Linked DNA regions of Spartinivicinus marinus. The protein of the gene in region 2 binds, or shares a complex with, the protein of the main gene of each other region. Links are inferred from orthologs where the notes say so. Each region holds a gene or a part of one and is shown on either strand. Other genes may lie near its edges. The genes, in order: eno, OQE68_RS24850 and pnp.

The links.
Region 1: the proteins of OQE68_RS24850 (region 2) and eno are in contact, whole or in part, in a solved structure (PDB 2FYM), measured with the Escherichia coli proteins. The link is inferred for Spartinivicinus marinus from one-to-one orthologs.
Region 3: the proteins of OQE68_RS24850 (region 2) and pnp are in contact, whole or in part, in a cryo-EM structure (PDB 9QH0), measured with the Escherichia coli proteins. The link is inferred for Spartinivicinus marinus from one-to-one orthologs.

Annotation. Positions count from the first base shown.
Region 1 is NZ_JAPJZK010000001.1:891,975-899,246, reverse strand. The notes cover bases 1-2,829. They hold eno (phosphopyruvate hydratase), read left to right. Parts: upstream 1-684; coding sequence 685-1,974; downstream 1,975-2,829. Other genes in these bases: ispD (2-C-methyl-D-erythritol 4-phosphate cytidylyltransferase), read left to right, coding at 2,606-2,829; ftsB (cell division protein FtsB), read left to right, coding at 2,312-2,581; kdsA (3-deoxy-8-phosphooctulonate synthase), read left to right, coding at 1-652. In the rest of the region: more of ispD, read left to right, coding at 2,830-3,316; ispF (2-C-methyl-D-erythritol 2,4-cyclodiphosphate synthase), read left to right, coding at 3,372-3,848; tRNA pseudouridine(13) synthase TruD, read left to right, coding at 3,845-4,867; 5'/3'-nucleotidase SurE, read left to right, coding at 4,888-5,637; OQE68_RS04295 (protein-L-isoaspartate(D-aspartate) O-methyltransferase), read left to right, coding at 5,634-6,296; OQE68_RS04290 (polyprenyl-phosphate transporter), read left to right, coding at 6,412-7,272. UniProt on the Escherichia coli protein: Catalyzes the reversible conversion of 2-phosphoglycerate (2-PG) into phosphoenolpyruvate (PEP). It is essential for the degradation of carbohydrates via glycolysis.
Region 2 is NZ_JAPJZK010000001.1:5,569,082-5,577,839, forward strand. What follows is about bases 2,781-6,090. They hold OQE68_RS24850 (Rne/Rng family ribonuclease), read right to left. Parts: upstream 5,729-6,090; coding sequence 2,981-5,728; downstream 2,781-2,980. Other genes in these bases: murB (UDP-N-acetylmuramate dehydrogenase), read left to right, coding at 2,781-2,873. Outside these bases: lpxK (tetraacyldisaccharide 4'-kinase), read left to right, coding at 1-384; OQE68_RS24830 (Trm112 family protein), read left to right, coding at 393-578; kdsB (3-deoxy-manno-octulosonate cytidylyltransferase), read left to right, coding at 618-1,394; OQE68_RS24840 (low molecular weight protein-tyrosine-phosphatase), read left to right, coding at 1,378-1,863; more of murB, read left to right, coding at 1,863-2,780; 23S rRNA pseudouridine(955/2504/2580) synthase RluC, read left to right, coding at 6,377-7,321; OQE68_RS24860 (HAD family hydrolase), read left to right, coding at 7,339-8,037; signal peptide peptidase SppA, read left to right, coding at 8,060-8,758. UniProt on the Escherichia coli protein: Endoribonuclease that plays a central role in RNA processing and decay. Required for the maturation of 5S and 16S rRNAs and the majority of tRNAs. Also involved in the degradation of most mRNAs.
Region 3 is NZ_JAPJZK010000001.1:3,816,573-3,821,874, forward strand. What follows is about bases 1,198-4,146. They hold pnp (polyribonucleotide nucleotidyltransferase), read left to right. Parts: upstream 1,198-1,602; coding sequence 1,603-3,690; downstream 3,691-4,146. Other genes in these bases: rpsO (30S ribosomal protein S15), read left to right, coding at 1,198-1,309; OQE68_RS17415 (PAAR domain-containing protein), read left to right, coding at 4,118-4,146. Outside these bases: tRNA pseudouridine(55) synthase TruB, read left to right, coding at 1-895; more of rpsO, read left to right, coding at 1,043-1,197; more of OQE68_RS17415, read left to right, coding at 4,147-4,408; OQE68_RS17420 (SapC family protein), read left to right, coding at 4,670-5,302. UniProt on the Escherichia coli protein: Involved in mRNA degradation. Catalyzes the phosphorolysis of single-stranded polyribonucleotides processively in the 3'- to 5'-direction. Also involved, along with RNase II, in tRNA processing.

The DNA.
Region 1 (7,272 bases), 4.7 Mb from region 2 along the record:
TATGCACTCCTATCGGGGGCCGGGTTTAGAGGGCGGGCTTAAAATATTACAGGAAGTAAAAGATACCTTTAAGGTGCCTGTTATTACTGATGTCCATGAGCCATATCAAGCGGCACCTACGGCAGAAGTAGCAGATGTTATTCAACTACCTGCTTTCTTATCCAGGCAAACTGACTTAGTGGTTGCCATGGCGAAAACCGACGCTGTTATAAATATCAAAAAAGCGCAGTTTTTAGCACCTCATGAAATGAAGCATATTCTCACTAAATGTAAGGAAGCAGGTAATGATCAGCTGATGCTATGTGAGCGAGGCACCATGTTTGGTTACAACAACCTAGTGGTAGATACCTTAGGCTTTGGTTTGATGAAAGCGATGAACTACCCCGTTATTTTTGATGTAACTCATGCCTTACAGCGGCCTGGCGGGCGAGCTGACTCGGCAGATGGGCGTCGCAGTCAGGTTAATGAGTTGGCTAAAGCAGGGATGGCAACAGGGTTGGCAGGGTTATTTTTAGAAACCCATCCAGATCCCAATCAGGCAAAATGTGATGGGCCTTGCGCACTAAAACTTGATAAATTACAGCCTTTCTTAGAACAACAAAAAGCACTTGATGAGCTGGTAAAAAGCTTTCCTGAAATTGATATTGAATAATTTGCTTAGAAAAGTTTTGGAGTTAACTCGCAATGATTGAAATTGTTGATATTAAAGCCCGTGAAGTGTTGGACTCAAGGGGAAATCCGACAGTTGAAGCTGATGTTACGGTAACAGGTGGTTTTATTGGCTCAGCTTGTGCCCCTTCAGGTGCATCGACAGGTTCTAGAGAAGCATTAGAACTGCGTGACGGAGACAAAAGTCGTTATTTAGGCAAAGGTGTTTTAAAAGCAGTTGCTGCCGTTAATGAGCAAATTAAACCGGCATTGCTAGGTATGGATGTCACCGCTCAACGGGCATTAGACAATAAAATGCTGGCGTTAGATGGTACTGAAAATAAAGCCAAACTAGGTGCCAATGCAATTTTGGCAGTTTCTTTAGCGGCGGCTAAAGCAGCGGCTGCAGCAAAACAAATCCCTTTGTATCAGCATATTGCAGAAATTAACGGCACCGCTGGACAGTACAGTATGCCTGTTCCCATGATGAATATTCTTAATGGGGGTGAGCATGCTGACAATAATGTTGATATTCAGGAATTTATGGTACAGCCTGTTAGTGCCCCGTCGTTCCGCGAGGCATTACGGATCGGAGCTGAAATTTTTCATACTTTAAAATCAGTGTTAAAAGCCAAAGGCTTAAACACAGCAGTTGGTGATGAAGGTGGCTTTGCACCTAATCTGCCGTCTAATGAAGCTGCGCTTGAAGTGATTGCTGAAGCTGTTGAAAAAGCAGGTTATAAATTAGGTGAAGATGTTACTCTAGCATTGGATTGTGCTTCCTCAGAATTCTATCGCGATGGTCAGTATCAGTTATCGGGTGAAGGAAAAACATTTACCAGTGAAGGTTTTGCAGATTATTTAGCAGAGCTTACTGACAAATATCCGATTATCTCTATTGAAGATGGCATGGATGAAAGCGACTGGGATGGTTGGGCTGTGTTAACCAAGAAAATTGGTAGTAAAACCCAGCTGGTGGGTGATGATTTATTTGTTACCAATACTAAAATTCTCAAGCGCGGTATCGATGAAAAAGTAGCAAATTCAATTTTGATTAAATTCAATCAAATTGGCTCTTTGTCAGAGACTCTAGATGCCATTAATATGGCTAAGCAAGCTGGGTTTACTGCGGTTATTTCCCATCGTAGTGGTGAAACTGAAGATGCCACTATTGCTGATTTAGCAGTAGCTACAGCAGCAGGGCAAATTAAAACAGGTTCACTATGCCGTTCTGATCGTGTTGCAAAATACAATCAGCTATTACGTATTGAAGAACAGTTGGGTGATCAGGCACCTTATAAAGGTAGAGCGGAATTTAAAGCCTAGTTTACCTTCGCGAGTGGCTTTTATGGTTTGTTGTCATCGTTCTTCACCCCAGTCACTTATTTTGCAATAAGTGACTGGGGCTTCATCACTTGACGGCCCAGCTAGTACTGTTTTTCAGTTAGTGCTGCTATCGCTAGCTTCACAGTAGTAAGCTAGCCCCCTAAAAACCACTCGCTTTGGTAAACATTATATCCTTAGCTATAAATACCAAATTTAGGGGGCAATGCCCCCTAAATTGTTTTTACGAAAAGCGTTTACTGTCTTTTGCGTATGCACCACTGGGTGATGATGAGTTAAAATGAAAATAATAATCAGCGAAAAGTAGGCTTAACACCTTATGAAATGGCTAACTGGATTATTAATTTTGTTATTGGTTCTGCTGCAGTATCGATTGTGGTTTAGTAATACAGGTGTTGTACGACTATGGCAAACGCAACAGCAAATTACTTCACAGCAGCGTGAAAATCAGGGACTTTATCAGCGTAATCGGGTATTAGAAGCAGAGGTTGTAGAGTTGCAAAGCGGTTTAGATACTATTGAAGAGTTAGCACGAAGCCAACTAGGTATGATTAAACAAGGCGAACAGTTTTTTTTAATTGCGGATTAATGGGAGCCAGAAAACAGTAGTTTTATGACAGCCAATCAAAACCTTTGCTGGGCCATTGTTCCTGCTGCTGGTATTGGTAGCAGGATGCAGCAGAAAAAACCAAAGCAATACCTTGATTTGAATGGTCAGCCTATACTCAGCCATACCCTAACTCAATTGCTGCAATTTCCTTTTCAGAAAATTATCGTGGCCGTCGCCTCTGATGATTCGTGGTTTGATCAGCTGCCGGTTATCCAGGACTCTCGAATTATAAAAGTGGAGGGCGGAGCCGAGCGCTATCAGTCCGTAGCAAATGGCTTGAACTGGTTAGCTGCTTGTGCAGCAGAGCGTGATTGGGTGATGGTGCATGATGCCGCCAGGCCCTGTATTCGATTAGCGGAAATTAACAAACTTTATCAACAACTGATTGAACATCCTGTTGGTGGTTTGCTGGGGGTACCCGTTAAAGATACTTTAAAGGCTGTCAGTGAACAGGGGGAAGTGGAGCAAACGGTTCCGCGAGAAAACCTCTGGCAAGCGCAAACGCCACAAATGTTTCGGTTTGGATTATTGAGGAGAGCACTAGCCGAGGCTCTGATGAAAAATCAGTTGGTAACTGATGAGGCTTCTGCTGTCGAGCAGCTGGGCTACTCACCATTAATGGTAGAGGGGCGTGAGGATAATTTAAAGGTGACACGACCAGTAGACCTACCATTAGCTGCTTTTTGTCTAGAACATCAGACAGTTGAAGGGTAAAAGTTCAAGGCGATTGAAAGTAGGTTAATGTAGAGCAGTGAATAGAGAGAGCAGCATGAGAATAGGTCATGGCTTTGATGTACATAAATTTGGACCTGGTGAGGCTATCACCATTGGTGGAGTAAAAATCCCTTATAGCCAAGGGTTGGTTGCACATTCAGATGGTGATGTATTAATTCATGCGCTGTGTGATGCATTGTTAGGTGCCACTGCTTTAGGGGATATTGGGCAGCATTTTCCTGATACCGATCCACAATTTGAAAATGCTGATAGTCGACAGCTATTAAGTCATGTTTATCAGCTGGTGAATCAGCAAGGCTGGCAATTAGTTAATGCCGATATGACGATCATTGCTCAAGCACCAAAAATGTCGCCTTTTATTTCGCTAATGAAAGACTGTTTACAGGAGTTGTTGTCTGTCAGTGACAAGCAGCTCAATATCAAGGCAACCACTACAGAAAGATTAGGTTATACCGGTCGTAAGGAAGGGATTGCCGCTCATGCTGTGGTGTTATTGGAGGCATGTCAGTGAGCTGGTTAGATTTTACCGAATTAGCCAAAGCCCATGGCGAGGCTTTGGCTAAAGCTATTTTTAAAGCTTATTGTGAAGACTTTGTCGTTGAAGAAGTATTAGGTATTACCCCAACGGAAGAGGGAGAGCATGAGCTGCTTTGGGTGGAAAAAACCGGGCAAAATACGGCTTGGGTAGCCAAACAGTTAGCAGCTTATGCGGGTATATCTCAGCGGCAAGTGAGCTATTGTGGCCTGAAAGATCGTCAAGCAGTAACCCGCCAATGGTTCAGCTTACATTTGCCTGGTAAGCAGGGCCCGGACTGGCAACAGTTGAATATTGATGGCGTTAATATAAAGCAAGTTGTTCGTCATCAGCGGAAGTTAGCCAGGGGCTGTCATGCTGGTAACCGTTTTGTAATTCGTTTAAGAGAGTGCCAGGTAGATGAAAATCACCTGACTGAACGAATGAGTCGTATCCAAGCGCAAGGGGTGCCTAATTATTTTGGTGCTCAGCGCTTTGGCCATGGCAATAATAATTTAACCAGAGCGAATCAATGGTTTGCTGGTGAATGGCGACCGAAAAAAAATCAACAAGATATTTATTGGTCTGCAGCCAGGGCCTATGTATTTAATAAGGTATTAAACTTTCGTGTCGAAAATAATTTATGGAATGAATTAATTACGGGTGATGTATTGCAGTTTAACGACAGTAACACGCTTATTTTACCCGATAAAATCGATGATACGGCAAAGCAAAAATGGCAGCAGGCTGAATTAATTGCTACTGCGCCTTTATGGGGAAAAGGCCGCTTGTTAAGTCAATTGCAAGTGGCAGAAATTGAAACAAAACTGGCAAAGGAAGAAGGGCTGTTAACCGAAGGGCTTGTATCAGGAGGGGTGGCCATGGCCAGGCGGCCGCTAGTGGTTTACCCTCAACAACTTGCTTGGCAACAGCAACAAGATAGTATAGAAGTTTCGTTTTATTTACCGAAAGGCGCTTATGCTACAGCTGTCGTTCGAGAGTTGGTTGATTGGTAAACGGGTAATATTTGAAAAAAATGAAATTATTGCTTTCGAATGATGATGGAGTGTTTGCTCCTGGACTAGCTGCATCGTACGATGCTCTCAGTAGCTGTTTTGACTGTCAGGTTGTAGCACCTGATCGAGATCGTAGTGGTGCCAGCAGTTCTTTGACACTAGATCAGTTATTACGTCCAGAAACACATGCTAATGGTTTTATTAGTATTAATGGTACACCCACTGACTGTGTGCATCTGGCTGTTAATGGGATGCTTGATCCAGTACCAGAAATGGTTATTTCTGGCATTAACTTGGGGGCTAATTTAGGCGATGACGTGCTTTACTCAGGTACGGTGGCAGCTGCATTTGAAGGACGATTTCTAAATCATCCGGCAATTGCTGTTTCTCTTTGTTCTCGTTCTCCTACTCACCTATCGACGGCTGCCTATGTTATTCGGCAACTGATAACAGGTATTGATGAGTTGCAATTGCCTAAACGCACTGTTCTTAATGTCAATATTCCTGACTTACCATTGACTGCCCTTAACGGTATTCTGTTAACTCGACTGGGGCATCGAACCAGGCCAGCTAAACCAGCAAAATTAACTGATCCAAGAGGTAAAGAAGGCTACTTTATTGCCACCGTTGGTAAGGGGGAAGATGCTGGTGAGGGGACTGATTTTTTTGCCATTGAGCAAGGTTATGTATCTGTTACACCACTACAAGTGGATAAAACCCATTATCAGGCATTTTCCCATGTTGAACCTTGGTTGGAGGCTCTGTTATGAATGAGTTGATGCTTAATGGAATAGGCATGACGTCAAAGCGGACCCGTGAACGCTTGGTTAGTCGCTTACAAAAAGAGGGCATAACCTCTAGCCTGGTGCTGGATACTATTCAGCAAACCCCTCGCCATATATTTGTAGATGAAGCTCTTTCCCACCGAGCTTATGAGGATACTGCACTTCCGATTGGTTTTAGTCAGACCTTGTCGCAGCCTTATATTGTAGCGCGGATGACTGAATTATTGGTAGCTGATGGAGCATTGAAGCGAGTATTAGAAGTGGGTACAGGGTCAGGCTATCAAACTGCTGTCCTAGCTCAATTAGCCGATGAGGTTTTTAGCGTAGAGCGGATTCGATCTTTACAGAAAAAAGCGGCTAAACGACTGAATTTATTAGGACTTCACAATATTTGCTTAAAAGTGTCTGATGGTCATATGGGGTGGGAGCAACAAGCGCCATTTGATGGCATTATGGTGACAGCTGCGCCGGCTCAATTACCCCAATTATTAATTGATCAGTTAGCTGTGGGGGGGCGAATGATTGTTCCAGTAGGCAATTATGAGGAACAAATGTTGTATCTTGTTACTAAAACAGCAACTGGTGAACAAATACGAGAAATTGAAAAGGTACGCTTTGTGCCTTTATTGGCTGGCTTAGACTAGCTGAATGAGTTGGATTAGCTGGAGTAGTGAGTTGAATAGAAATATTTAATCAAACTGAAGAAATAATTAATAGGTGGTCTTTCCACCTTAAATTTGTCAAAACAAGGTTTATTGCATGAGTCAGAAACTGGAGTTTGCCACACTATTTGCAAAAGGGGCTGCAATGGGAGCAGCTGATGTTGTGCCGGGTGTTTCGGGTGGTACCATTGCATTTATTGTCGGTATTTATGACCGTTTACTTCAGTCTGTCAGTCATATTAATCACCGAGCCATTCGTCTCTTGTTTACCAAAGGCTTTAAGGCAGCTTGGGAATATATAGACGGCAATTTTCTCTTTACTCTGCTATTAGGTATTGTTTTCAGTATCTTAACCTTCGCTAGAGTTATTAGCTATTTATTAGCAACCTACCCTATTTTGTTATGGTCATTTTTCTTTGGTTTGATCGTTATTTCCTCCTTTTATGTAGGCAAGGAAGTCAATCGTTGGGGAATCGGTTGCATTATTAGTGGTGTAGTAGGTGGCGTTTTGGCTATTGCTGTCTCGACGGCTACACCTGCAGAAATTACTGCCAGTTATCCTATGTTTTTTTTGGGTGGTATGGTTGCTATATGTGCCATGATATTACCGGGTATTTCGGGTAGCTTTATTTTATTGTTATTTGGTTTATATGGCCATGTCATGCTCGCTATTAAAGAGTTTAATTTTGTGGTGTTAGCTGTTCTGGCAGCAGGTTGTTTGGCTGGCTTAATGATGTTTTCAAATATTTTGCATTGGTTATTAAAGCATAAAAGAGAAGTAACGCTGGCTTTTTTAACGGGTTTAATGGTGGGTTCTCTCAGTAAAGTGTGGCCGTGGAAACAAACGATTTCATTTCGATTAAATAGTCATGGAGAACAAGTACCACTTGTTCAGCACAATGTTCTTCCCTGGCAATTTCAGGCATCTACCGGGCAATCAGATCAATTACTAGTGGCA
Region 2 (8,758 bases):
TTAATGGCACTGGTTCCCGAGTGTTTAGTACAAGTCAGTAGTGGAGAAAAACGGCCATTGACTAGGGGCAGTCTTGATGACTTTAAGCAAGTGCATGGCGTCGCAGGTATTGGCAACCCCGCGCGCTTCTTTGCTACTTGCGAATCTTTGGGGATGCAGGTGATTCCTCATCCAAAGGATGATCATGCACAGCTAACAGCAAAAGACGTTCAGTTTGATGATCAGCTACCCGTGTTGATGACATCAAAGGATGCAGTGAAGTGTCGATCATTTGCCACTGCCAAGCACTGGAGTTTGCTGGTGGCTGCTAAGCTGCCTGAAAGCTTTTGGCGGCAGTTAAAAGAGAAGGTTAAACAAGCACAATCAAAAAAGGTTAACCAATAAAGAATATGTTGGATAAAAAACTGCTAGAAATTCTCGCCTGCCCTTTGTGTAAAGGGGAGTTAAAGTATGACCAAGAACATCAAGAGTTGATTTGTCGTCATGATGCTTTGGCTTATCCAATCCGTGATGGGATTCCAGTTATGCTTGAACAAGAAGCGCGCACTTTAACAACGGATGAAAGATTAAATAAGTAATTCAATCACTTATCTTATACTACTGAAGCTATTTCTCTTATGAAATTCACAGTTGTCATACCTGCTCGTTATGCATCAACCCGGCTACCAGGTAAGCCACTATTGCTAATTGGCGATAAGCCAATGATTCAGCATGTATATCAGCAAGCATTGCAAAGCCAGGCTGCTCGGGTAGTGGTAGCCACGGACCATCAAGGAATTGCTGAGGTGGTTCAATCTTTTGGTGGAGAAGTTTGTCTAACTGCGGCTAATCATCCTTCAGGCACTGATCGGGTGGAAGAAGTGGCTAGGAAATTGGCTTTGGCTGATGATGAGGTGGTGGTGAACATTCAGGGGGATGAACCATTGATTCCTCCTTCAGTGATTAATCAAGTAGCTGGTTTGCTTGGCTCGCAACTTGAGTGCGAAATGGCCACATTAATTGAGTCAATTACTGAAGTTGATGACTTGTTCAACCAGAATGTTGTGAAAGTGGTATTAAATGCCCAAGGGGAAGCCAGTTACTTTAGCCGTGCGCCAATACCTTGGAGCCGGGAGCAGTTCAATTTAGCACAGCTACCTACTCAGTTACCTTCGGGCCCATTTTATCGGCATATTGGTATTTATGGTTATCGGGTAGGGTTGTTACATCGTTATGTTAACTGGCCTGTGGCGCCAACTGAGCAACTGGAGTGTTTGGAGCAGCTGAGAGCTTTATGGCAGGGTGTCAAAATAGCCGTGGCACAGGCAGTTGAGGTGCCACCTATTGGTGTTGATACTGAGCAGGATCTAGCTAAGGTGCGGCTGTTGGTAGAGGGAAATGCAGATAATGATTAATGTGATGTTTGTGTGCCTAGGCAATATCTGTCGCTCGCCGACAGCCCATGGCATATTTCAGCAGATGGTTGTAGATGATGGGCTGGCTGACCGAATTCAAGTCGCTTCATCAGGTACCTCAGCTTATCATATTGGTGAGCCGCCTGATGGGCGGTCTCAGCAGGCGGCCAGTCAGCGAGGCTACGATCTCAGCTGGATACGCGCACAACAAGTCACTCTCGATGATCTTGAGGCTTATGACTACATTCTGGCTATGGATAAAAATAATCTATCCGCATTAAAGCAGCTGGCTCCAGTTAATCACCATAATAAACTAAAGCTTTTTATGAGCTTTGCTCAACAGCAGAGCGAAATGGAAGTTCCAGACCCCTACTATGGTGGAGCAAATGGCTTTGCCCAGGTGCTGGATTTAGTGGAAATGGCTGCACAAGGGTTGTTGCAGCAAATTAAGCAGGAACATCCGTTGTAATGACTTTATCAGTAAAGCGCCAGGTAGCCCTGCAATCTCATCATACTTTAGGCTGCCCTGCCTCGACAGAGTACTGGGTTGAAGTGCGTTCACTTAGTGAGCTGACCAAAGCGGTTCAATACGCAAAATCCCACCAATTAACGCTGCTTCCTTTAGGGGGTGGTAGTAATGTGGTGTTTACTCAACACTTTGAGGGGCTGATCGTCAAAATAGCTATACAAGGCAAACAGATTGTAGCTCAGCAAAATGGTCAGGTGATTGTAGAAGCAGGTGCTGGTGAAAGCTGGCATCAGTTTGTGTGTTGGGCGCTTCAGCAAGGATTATCAGGTCTAGAAAATCTCTCGTTGATTCCTGGTACAGTCGGGGCTGCCCCCATTCAGAATATTGGAGCTTATGGAGTTGAGTTAAAAGATGTTATGGAAAGCCTATGGGCATTTAACCAGGAAACAGAAGAAATTAAGCAATTTTCTGTTGATGAATGTCAGTTTGGCTATCGAGAAAGTATTTTTAAGCAGCCGGACTCCCCCTGGATTATTGCTAAGGTCGCCTTTAGGCTAAATACTGAGTTTCAGCCAAAGCTTCATTATTATCCATTGAGCCAGCTACTAGCTGATAAACCAGTAACGCCTGAGCTAGTCAGTGATACTGTGTGCTATATTCGTTCTAGTAAACTACCAGACCCCTCAGTACTGGGTAATGCCGGCAGCTTTTTTAAAAACCCAGTTATTTCCCAAGCGCAGCTTAAGGCAATTCTTCAGTCTTACCCAGAAGTACCCCACTATCCAGCAGCTAATGATCAGGTAAAACTGGCGGCTGGCTGGTTGATAGAACGGTGTAACTTCAAGGGCCAATACCTAGGAGAAGTAGGGGTGCATGATAAGCAAGCGTTAGTGATTGTTAATAAAGGAATGGGTACAGGTAGTGAAGTGATGGCGCTTGCCAGTCAGATTGCTGAAAAAGTAAGTGAGCAATTTGGAATTGAGTTGGAAGTAGAACCAAGAGTTTACTAGGTTAGTTTCAGATAGTTTCTTCAATAGTTTTTCCAGCTTAAAAAACCAAACTAGGAGGGCATGCCCTCCTAGTTTGGTTTTAGCTTGAAGTGCTTAGCCAAGTAGAATCAGCTGGCTTCCTCTGAGTTGATTGTGGACTGCTTAGTATCTTGTCCCTTGCCTTTGTCAGCAGCAGCTTCAGTTTTAGCAGGTTTTGCTTCTGCTTCGCTGGGCGCTTTAATTTCAGTGACCAAAGAAGTTGTAAAGCTGGTCTGGGTTTCTGACTCAGCTTTGGTAGACTTCACGTCTTCAGTAATCTCTGGCTTGAAAGTCACAGCGACAGATTCCTGAGCAGCTGGCTCAGACTGTTTCTTGTCAGCAGCCTGCTTTGCCTGTTGACGGCGCGCTTCTCTTGGATCATTTAAAGCTCGACGTCTCTGGCGTCTTTGAGGAGCAGCAGCTACCTCTGAAGGTTGGTTCTCACTAGGCTGCTCTGATGACTCAGTAGTCGTCGCCAATTTTTGCTTGTCTGCTGGTTCTGACTGCTTTTGTGGTTCAGCACTAGCTTTTTGCTCGAAGCCAGTTTCAGTAACTGGTAAAGGCTGCTTTTCTGTAACTACAGGTTGTTGTGGTTCAACAGGTGTAGTGTTGTGAGCTTTACCCTCAACTGCTTTGGGGGCAGACTTGGGTTGTGCTTCAGCTGTTGCTGGAATTTGTGTGGTGGTTGTCGTAGGTTGAGTCTCGGAGACTGTCTCAGTTACCTGTGAACTGTCATTGTAGTCACGTCCTCGCTGTGATGGGCGATTGCTACGACGCTTGTTGGGTGAGCCGTTTCTAGGGCGACGCTTTGGAGAGTCGCTTTCAACAGTCTGTGTTGGTGTCGCAGCGCTTTCCTGGCGGTCTTGGCTGGTGGTTGGCTGCGCTTTGTCTTCATAGCGAGAGTTTGAGCGACGAGAGGGGCGTTCTTTTTTATAGCCTGTCTCTTCAGTGAACTCTTGCTTGTTATCCCGACTGGGCTTGTTGTCGTAGTCACGGCCTCGGTTTGGTTTATTCTCATAGTCAGAGCGACTGCGGCGACCTGCTGGGCGCTCAGTAGAGCGCTCGGAGCGAGGCTTTTGCTGTTGGCGTTGCTGTTGTGGCCGCGATTGGTTGTAGCTACGCTGCTCCTTAGCGGCTGGTGGAGGTGCTACTTTAGTTTCTTCCGGGCTAAAAATGCCAGATAAAGAACTGACAATAGACTTAAACAGACTTGGCTTAGCTGGTACTGGCGCAGGCTCAGTTGGCTCAATGTTTTTAACAGCTGCTTCAGGTTTAGGTGTATTGCGAACAGTTGAAAATTCAACATCTACTGGTTCTAAGTCGCTGACAATCTCATAGCTGCTTTCAGTTGTTTGAGTTTGTAAGTGATCTTCCCTTAGACGCTGCACTTCAAAATGAGGTGTGTCTAAATTTGGATTGGGAATCACAACCACACGAATGCCATAGCGCTGCTCAATATCTGTAATCAATGAGCGCTTTTCATTTAGTAAAAAGGCGGCAATGGTGATAGGAACCTGGGTGCGAATTTCAGAGGTGCGTTCTTTTTGTGCTTCTTCTTCAACTACGCGCAGGATTGATAGTGACAGTGAGCCAACATCACGGATAGAGCCCTGACCATTACAGCGAGGGCAAACTACGCCACTGGTTTCACCTAAGGAAGGCCTTAGTCGCTGGCGGGACATTTCCATTAAACCAAAGCGAGAAATCCGGCTGACTTGCACTCGGGCGCGGTCGACTTGAAGTAGTTCACGCATCCGGTTTTCGACTTCTCTTTGATTGCGGATAGGGCCCATATCGATAAAGTCGATAACAACCAAGCCGCCAATGTCTCTTAACCGAAGCTGGCGAGTAATTTCCTCAGCTGCTTCTAAATTGGTTTGTAGCGCTGTTTCTTCAATATCACCACCACGGGTTGCCCGAGCAGAGTTAATATCAATAGACACCAGGGCTTCAGTAGGGTCAATGACAATGGAGCCACCAGAAGGTAACTTTACTTCACGCTGAAAGGCGGTTTCAATCTGGCTTTCAATTTGGAAGCGATTAAATAGAGGTGTGCTGTCATCATACAGTTTGATCCGGTTTTGATATTGTGGGATCACCTGTTGGACAAATTTAAGAGCCTCTTGATGAACGGTAGCGTCATCAATCAGTACTTCACCAATATCCTGGCGCAAATAGTCACGGATGGCACGAATGATAACATTGCTTTCCTGGAAGACTAGGAAGGGAGCAGGTTGCTCCGCTGATGCCTCTTTGATTGATTGCCAAATTCTGAGTAGGTAGTTCAGATCCCATTGAAGCTCTTCATGAGTACGGCCTAAGCCAGCGGTTCTGATGATAACACCCATCTCAGGTGGAATCTCCAGCTTGCTTTTGGCTTCTCTCAGCTCAGCGCGTTCATCCCCTTCAATCCGTCTTGAAATACCACCAGCACGGGGGTTGTTTGGCATAAGCACCAAATAGCGACCCGCCAGACTGACCAGAGTGGTTAAAGCAGCACCTTTGTTACCGCGCTCTTCTTTATCAACTTGAACAATGATCTCCTGACCTTCAGAGACAACATCTTTGATGTTGAGGCGGCCAGGACCTTGAGGTGAGTTAACAAAGTATTCTCTGGCAATTTCTTTAAGAGGAAGAAAGCCGTGGCGTTCAGCGCCAAAATCAACAAACGCTGCTTCCAGGCTGGGCTCAATACGGGTTATTTTTCCTTTGTATATATTGGCTTTTTTTTGTTCTCTTGAACCAGACTCAATATCTAAATCATATAACCGTTGACCATCAACAAGGGCAACTCTTAGCTCTTCCTGCTGAGTTGCGTTGATTAACATTCTCTTCATAGAGTTTTGTAGTACCTGTTTATTAATTGAATGCTGACTAACTCAATAGGTCAGGCACCACCTATCATTTTATTGTGTAGGCGCTATACCGCTGCTTGTCACTCTTCCTTCTATGATTGGTTGTCAGGTTAGCTTCAGGGTTACGAGTAAGTACTGTATTTAACGTTGTAACGACCTAGCTTTGCTGCTTTTACCAAGCGACCCTTTCATGTCGGGTTTAATCACCTGTGCGGAGTTTTTGCAAGTTTGGCAACATAGGTTGTTAAGGTTGCTGGTCGTTCTATCTGCATGCTAACGACAATTTATCTCCACACTTACACAGAATCTGATATGGTGCTTCTATTGATTAGTAGCATATTTATTATACACACCTCTAATATAGTGAAATTGTGTGGTGTGTATGCCCTAATCTTAATAATTTCAATTACTTATATGCTTTTAGCCAGTTGCACTATAGAAATAAGCCAATGCAATTGACGGCTGCAACTGGTTACTATGGTCTTAAATCTTGAGTGATTGCCATAACGTTTAACCAGTGACCTAATTATAGCAGGGGCCAAATATATCAGTAATTTATAAGTGCTTCAATTAATACAAAAAATGCTAAACTAGCGCTCTTATTATTGGTTAGCCCTCCAAGAGTTGTACGTGAACCTTAATCAAACTGTCCAATATTTAACTATTGATGCCGAACAAGTAGGCCAGAGGCTGGATAACTGGCTAATGGCTCGCCTAAAAGGTGTTCCTAAAAGCAAAATTTATCGCATTATTCGCAAAGGGGAAGTGCGTGTAAATAAGGCGCGAGTAAAACCTGAGTATCGTGTTTTGGCAGGAGATATAGTACGAGTTCCACCCATTCGTGTTAGCCAAACAACACCGGTGGTACAGCCCCATCAGAAGGTGCTAAAAGAGCTAGAGCAGTCAATTTTATATGAGGATAACCAGCTTTTGGTGTTGAATAAACCAGCAGGGCTGGCTGTTCATGGCGGAAGTGGGATTAGCTATGGTGTGATTGAAGGGTTAAGAAAGCTACGTCCTGATTGTAAGGGACTAGAGCTAGTCCATCGGTTAGATAGGGATACCTCTGGCTGTTTACTGGTTGCTAAGCGGCGTAGTATGTTGCGTTATCTTCATGAGATTATTCGTCAGGGCAACATTGATAAGATTTATCGCACGGTTGTGTTAGGTCGATGGCCAAAGCGGCGACAGCAGATAGCGGCACCTTTACGAAAAAACGAGCCACGGGCTGGAGAGCGGATAGTTAAAGTGGATCCCCAAGGTAAACAGGCTTTAACAGAGTTTACTGTATTAGAATATTATCCAGAGGTGACTCTTGTTCAAGCTAAACCTATTACGGGGCGAACCCACCAAATCAGGGTTCATGCTCAGTACGCAGGCCACCCTATTGTAGGGGATGAGAAATATGGTGACTTCGCTATTAACCGCCAACTAAAAGCAGTAGGCTTCAACCGATTGTGCCTGCATGCAGCCCAGCTATCTTTCGACTTGCCTGATGGCACGCCATTTTATGTTGAAGCACCACTGCCTGAGTCAATTTTACAACCACTTACGCAATTGAAGTCAAACAGCTGAACTTGTTAGGAGCCTTAATGGAGATATCGTTGTTCCAAGGTGATTTACCTGCCAATGCAAAAGCTAAGCATTATTCATTAATTGTATTCGACTGGGATGGTACTTTGGTTAACTCAATTAGCCGTATAGTCCATAGCCTGAAAGCGGCGGCAGAGGCAAGCCAGCTGCCCATATTAACTGAAGAGGCTTACGAGGATGTTATTGGATTGGGTATGCCAGAAGCCACTATGAAGTTGTATCCAGAGCATGCTAATAGCCATGAGCAATTTCGTAATCAATATCGTGAGTCTTATTTAATAGCGGAGGCCAAACCAGCTCCTTTGTACTCTGGTGTTGAGCAAGGGTTGATACTATTGAAGCAAGCAGGCTATCGGTTAGCTGTTGCCACAGGAAAAAGCCGTCGTGGTTTGAATCGTATGCTAAATCAGCGAGCGTGGCATGATTTATTTGAAGTGACTCGCTGTGCAGATGAAACCCGCTCTAAACCTGATCCTCTCATGCTAACAGAAATTCTGGATGAAACTCAGTTAACGGCAGAGCAGGTATTGATGGTGGGTGATTCAGAGTATGATGTGGCAATGGCAGCGGCAATCAATATTGACCGTGTGGCAGTTACCTATGGAGTTCACGCTAAACAGCGTTTATTGGATCATTCGCCAATAAAGTGTGTTGATCAATTTCAAGAGCTGGTAAACTGGCTGGTGGACATAAAGTAGTCATATTGGAGCTTTGTTTGGAATGAGTGGAGAGAATCTTAATATACCACCAGAAAAAGATCGGCAGTGGTTATTAATTGAAAATCTGGTGGGTGGAATCCTGGTTGAGCAGCGTCGTTCTCGGCGTTGGGGAATTTTCTTTAAACTGCTGACCTTCTTTTATTTATTTTTGTTTCTGGTTTATGTCATTGCTATGGCTGCCAATATGAATATCAGTAAGGCAGCGAAGGGAAGTGAATATACAGCAGTTATCAATGTGAATGGTGTGATTGCAGCTGATGAGCAAGCCAGTGCAGACAATATTGTGACAGGGCTACGCGCTGCATTTGAAGATAAAAAGGCTAAAGCGGTCGTATTGCGAATCAATAGCCCTGGTGGCAGCCCAGTGCAATCCGGTTATGTTTATGATGAGATCAAGCGACTACGTGAGCTGCACCCTGAAAAGAAAGTGTATGCAGTCATTGCTGATTTAGGAGCATCAGGTGCCTATTATATCGCTTCTGCAGCAGATGAAATCTATGCTGATAAAGCCAGCTTAGTCGGCTCGATTGGGGTGGTAGCTTCAGGTTTTGGTTTTGTTGAGGCTATTGATAAGGTGGGTGTTACCCGCCGTGTTTATACTGCAGGTCAGCATAAAGGCTTTCTTGATCCGTTCTTGCCACCTAAAGAGGATGAAACGGAGTTCTGGCAGGATGTACTTAATACCACTCATCAGCAGTTT
Region 3 (5,302 bases), 1.8 Mb from region 2 along the record:
GACTGATAAACCTCAGGGTTTGACTTCCAATCAAGTGTTGCAACAAGTAAAGCGCTTATTTGGTGCCGCTAAGGCTGGTCATACGGGAAGTCTCGATCCACTGGCAACAGGGGTGTTACCTATTTGCTTAGGTGAGGCTACTAAATATTCTCAGTATTTATTAGATGCTGATAAAGGCTATCGGACCACTGCAACCCTGGGCGCAAAGACCACGACAGGTGATGCGGAAGGTGAAATAATTGAGCAAAAACCAGTGGCTGATATTTCTGAAGCGCAAATAGATAGTGTGCTGCCTCAGTTTATGGGTGAAATTCAGCAAATACCTTCTATGTACTCGGCCATTAAAGTGGATGGCCAGCCACTCTATAAACTAGCCCGACAAGGGGTAGAGATAGAGCGAAAAGCCCGTACAGTACGTATCTATTCACTGAAAAAATTACAGTACCAGTCTCCTGAATTAAAACTGGAAGTACTTTGCAGTAAGGGCACCTATATTCGTTCTTTGGTTGAAGATATTGGTGAGCAGCTAGGATGTGGTGGCTATGTTAGTGAGCTACGCCGTTTTAGTGCAGGGCCTTATGATGAAGAGCAGCTGTACACGTTTGAGCAGTTACAACAAATACGTGATGAAGGTGGTCATCAGGCTTTAGATGAGCTGCTATTACCAGTCGATACAGCTGTGATGCATTGGCCTGAAGTGCTTCTTACCGAAGCGACAGGTTTTTATGTACAACAGGGGCAGCCAGTCACGGTATCTAAGGCACCAACGAGTGGCTGGGTTCGGCTTTATTTAGGTGAGCAGCGACAGTTTATCGGAATTGGTGAAATTGATGACGAAGGCCGAGTTGCACCTAGGCGACTTATCAAAACAAATGTTGTAAACACTACTGGATAAGAATTGATTCTTTGTTAGAATACGCTCGCTTGGTATCTATGATTATCAGGCAAGCATGTAAGCGGCTGTAAATATGCATGGCTGCTTTTGTAAACTGATGCAACTAAAGCATTAATAAATTGACTACTGCATATTGAGGAAATTGCAATGTTGTCTGCTGAGAAAAAAGCGCAAGTTATTAAAGATTATCAAGTTAAAGAAGGTGATACTGGTTCACCAGAAGTGCAGGTTGCTTTGCTGACTGCAAATATCGAAGGTTTGCAATCTCACTTTCAAACTCACATTCATGACCACCACTCTCGTCGTGGTCTGATTCGTATGGTTAACCAACGTCGTAAGTTGCTTGATTATTTAAAGAGAAAAGATGTTGAGCGCTACCGTACTCTGATTAAGCGTTTAGGTCTGCGCCGGTAATTCAGGCGTAGGTAAAGCTATGCGCCAATCGGCTGCCTGTAAAATGAGGCTTAGTCGGTACTATACACCGCTAAAACATTTTTGTTTTAGCGGTGTTTTCGTTTTTAAAAAATAGATTTATCTGACATACCTAAAATCGCCGACGTTGGCTATAACCTCTGCATCCCCGCCAGCATGATGAGCATCATTACAGAAAGGTCTAGCCAAATGGTATAGACAGAGCTAATAACAACTATTAGTAAGAATTTTTAGTATTAATAAGAATTTTTAGATATTTATAGAAGGATAATCCTGTGAATCCAATAAAGAAGACATTTCAATTTGGTGATCAAACTGTCACCATGGAAACTGGCCGAGTAGCAAGGCAGGCTAGTGGTGCAGTGATGGTTACCATTGGTGAGCTAGCTGTACTTACCACTGTAGTCGCTGCAAAAACAGCGAAAGAAGGCCAAGATTTTTTCCCGCTATCTGTTCACTACCAAGAAAAAATGTATGCTGCAGGCAGAATTCCTGGTGGCTTTCATAAGCGTGAAGGACGGCCAAGTGAAAAAGAAACCTTAACTTCTCGTTTAATTGACCGCCCCATTCGCCCATTATTTCCAAAAGGCTTTATGAATGAAGTACAAGTAATTTGTACTGTAGTCTCTACTGATAAAAAACAAGATCCTGATATTGCAGCAATGATTGGTACTTCAGCTGCGTTAGCACTATCTGGTGTGCCATTCAGTGGCCCTATTGGTGCTGCTCGGGTAGGTTTTGTTGAAGAGCGTGGTTATATTTTAAACCCAAGTTTTAAAGACCTTGAGCGCTCTGAGCTAGACATGGTGGTAGCGGGTACTTCAGAAGCCGTATTAATGGTTGAGTCTGAAGCGCAAGAGCTGACCGAAGATGAAATGCTTGGGGCTGTGCTCTATGCTCACCAAGAGTGTCAGGTTGTTATTCAAGCCATTAAAGAATTTGCTCAGGAAGTTCAAGTGACACCATGGGAATGGCAGCCTGCTGAAGAAAATATTTCCCTGGCTGATGCGGTTAAAGCTGACTTTGAGCAGATGATAATAGACGCTTATAAAGTGACAGAAAAAATGCAGCGCTATGATCGTCTGTCAGGTTTGCGTGACCAAGCAATAGAAAAATATGTTGATGATGAAGCTGGGGTGACTGCAAACAACGTTATTGCTGCGTTTGGCTCATTAGAGAAAAAGCTGGTCAGGCAAAATGTTGTAAATGGCTTACCAAGAATTGATGGTCGTGACACTAAAACAGTACGCCCATTGAATGTTGAAGTTGGTGTATTGCCAAAGACTCATGGTTCAGCCTTATTCACCCGTGGTGAAACCCAAGCATTAGTGGTAACCACCCTTGGTACCACCAGAGATGCGCAAATTATCGATTTTCTTGAAGGTGAGAAAAAAGACAACTTCTTAATGCACTATAATTTCCCACCTTATTCTGTAGGTGAGTGTGGTCGAATGGGTGGTACTGGACGTCGTGAAATTGGTCATGGTCGTTTAGCGCGTCGTGGTATTCAAGCAATGTTACCAAAGGGTGATGAGTTCCCTTATACCGTTCGTGTTGTATCTGAAATTACTGAGTCAAATGGCTCAAGCTCAATGGCTTCAGTATGTGGTGCCAGCCTGGCGTTAATGGATGCTGGTGTACCATTAAAAGCACCCGTTGCAGGTATTGCGATGGGGCTGGTTAAAGAAGATAGCAAGTTTGCAGTATTAACGGATATTCTTGGTGATGAAGACCACTTAGGTGATATGGATTTTAAAGTGGCGGGTACTTCTGAAGGGATTACTGCACTGCAAATGGATATTAAAATCCAAGGCATTACTGAAGAGATTATGGAATTAGCTTTAGAGCAAGCAAGAGATGCTCGCTTACATATTCTTGAAGAAATGAATAAAGTCATCAGCAGAGGCCGCACAGAACTATCTGAACATGCACCCACTATGCTAACAATGAAAATTGACTCGGATAAAATCCGTGATGTTATTGGTAAAGGTGGTGCAACTATTCGTTCAATTTGTGAAGACACTGGCGCTTCAGTGGACATTGACGATAGCGGTGAAATAAAAATATTTGCTGAGAATAAAGACGCTGCCAAAAAAGCTGAAGACCGGGTATTGGAAATTACCTCTGAAGCTGAAATAGGTCAGATTTATCAAGGCAAGGTGACTCGTGTAGTCGATTTTGGTGCATTTGTTAGTGTGTTACCAGGTAAAGAAGGCTTAGTACATATTTCTCAGATTTCTAACCAGCGCGTAGAGAAAGTAAGTGATTACTTAAAGGAAGGCCAGGAAGTCAATGTCAAGGTAATGGATATTGATAATCGTGGTCGGATTAAGCTTACCATGAAAAATCTTGAAACAGCTTAAGGGCACTTCTAAAAATGCACTTTTTGCGCGATAGCTGTGTTAGCTCCGTACTCAGATCCTCATGTATTACTAATACACTGTGGCCTTCCGTGCGGTGCTGTCTTGCTCTCACGAAAAAATTACTATTTTTAGAGGCACCCTGCCATCGTTTGAGTAATTGAGGGGTCGCAAGACCCTTTTGCTTTTTTAGATTTATACTGAACGTGTATTAAACTAACCACCTTATCATTTCTGTCTTTCTCCCATTTAGCATCACCTTTACTCGTCAAATTGACTATTTTAATGTTCTACATAAGTAGTATAAAAAGGTGTAGTCATTACTGGTAATATTCCTATATCAGCAATAAATTCTTCATTGAATCAATATAACCAGTGAATAACTTGATATCAGTGTTTTGCGTAGTAGAAAATGTCTGGGAGCGTGATTATGCCGGCAGCAACACGGCTTGGTGATATTTGTACAGGACATGGTTGTTTTCCGCCTCGTCCATCTATCACTGGTAGTACCAATGTCTTAATTAATGGCCGGCCAGCAATAAAAGCGGGTGATATGTATATGCCCCATGGCTGCCCTAACTGTCCTCCTCACCCTGGTTCTTTAGCTGCAGGTTCATCCTCTGTCATGATTAATGGCTCTGCTGCTGGTCGAGTGGGAGATAGAATTAGTTGTGGAGGCTCCGTCGCGATGGGCAGTAGTGACGTTTTTATTGGTGGTTAACTTATACTGCTTGTAACTAGTTTTTAGCAATGAAAATGACTGCTAAATAGTCACTTGCCTGGTCATTTAGAACCTAATCTTTGAACTACAAACTGGTAGCCCTTTTATTACCTTTATTAATTGGATGCTTTTGGGAATGGTGATCTATTAGGATTAAGCTGTCTTGATGGTCTACCCTTTGGAAAGATAGGATACACTACTAGTGATTTATTGGCTTGCGGCGTATATGCGTCTACCCCAATTAAGCAAAGAAGACAGAGGATGAACCAGAAAAAGTATGCGTTTTATCAACACATAGTGCCGCTGCGAGCTGCTGATCACCATCAGCTTGAGCTGGTTGAAAATAATCAATATGGTTTTGCTAAATCAGTTAACGCGGTCTACCTCGCAGATATTGAGTTTAATCAAGCTTGCAAGTTTTACCCGATAGTATTTGTTCAGCATGAAGATCAGATCCAACCCAGTGCTCTATTAGGCTTGGAGCATCAGGTGAACCTGTTTGTTAATGACAAAGGTATCTGGACTGTTAAATATGTTCCTGCCTATATCCGACGGTATCCGTTTATTTTGGCAGATGTACCAGAGAATAATAATGAGTTGGTCGTATGTATTGATGATGCTGCGCCTATGTTAACCACTGCTGGTGATACAGAAGGCAAAGAATTATTTACTGAACAAGGTGAGAGTAGTGAGTACCTACAAAGTAAAGTTGATTTTTTAAAACACTTTCAACAAGCCAGTGGTTCAACGCAAACTTTTTGTCAGAAATTGAAGACTCTCGATTTATTTGAACCAATGAATGCTCAAATAAATATGCATAAAGGTGATAATTTATCCCTCACTGGTTTTATGGTTGTAAGTAAGAAAAAACTACAAACTTTACCTGAATCACAA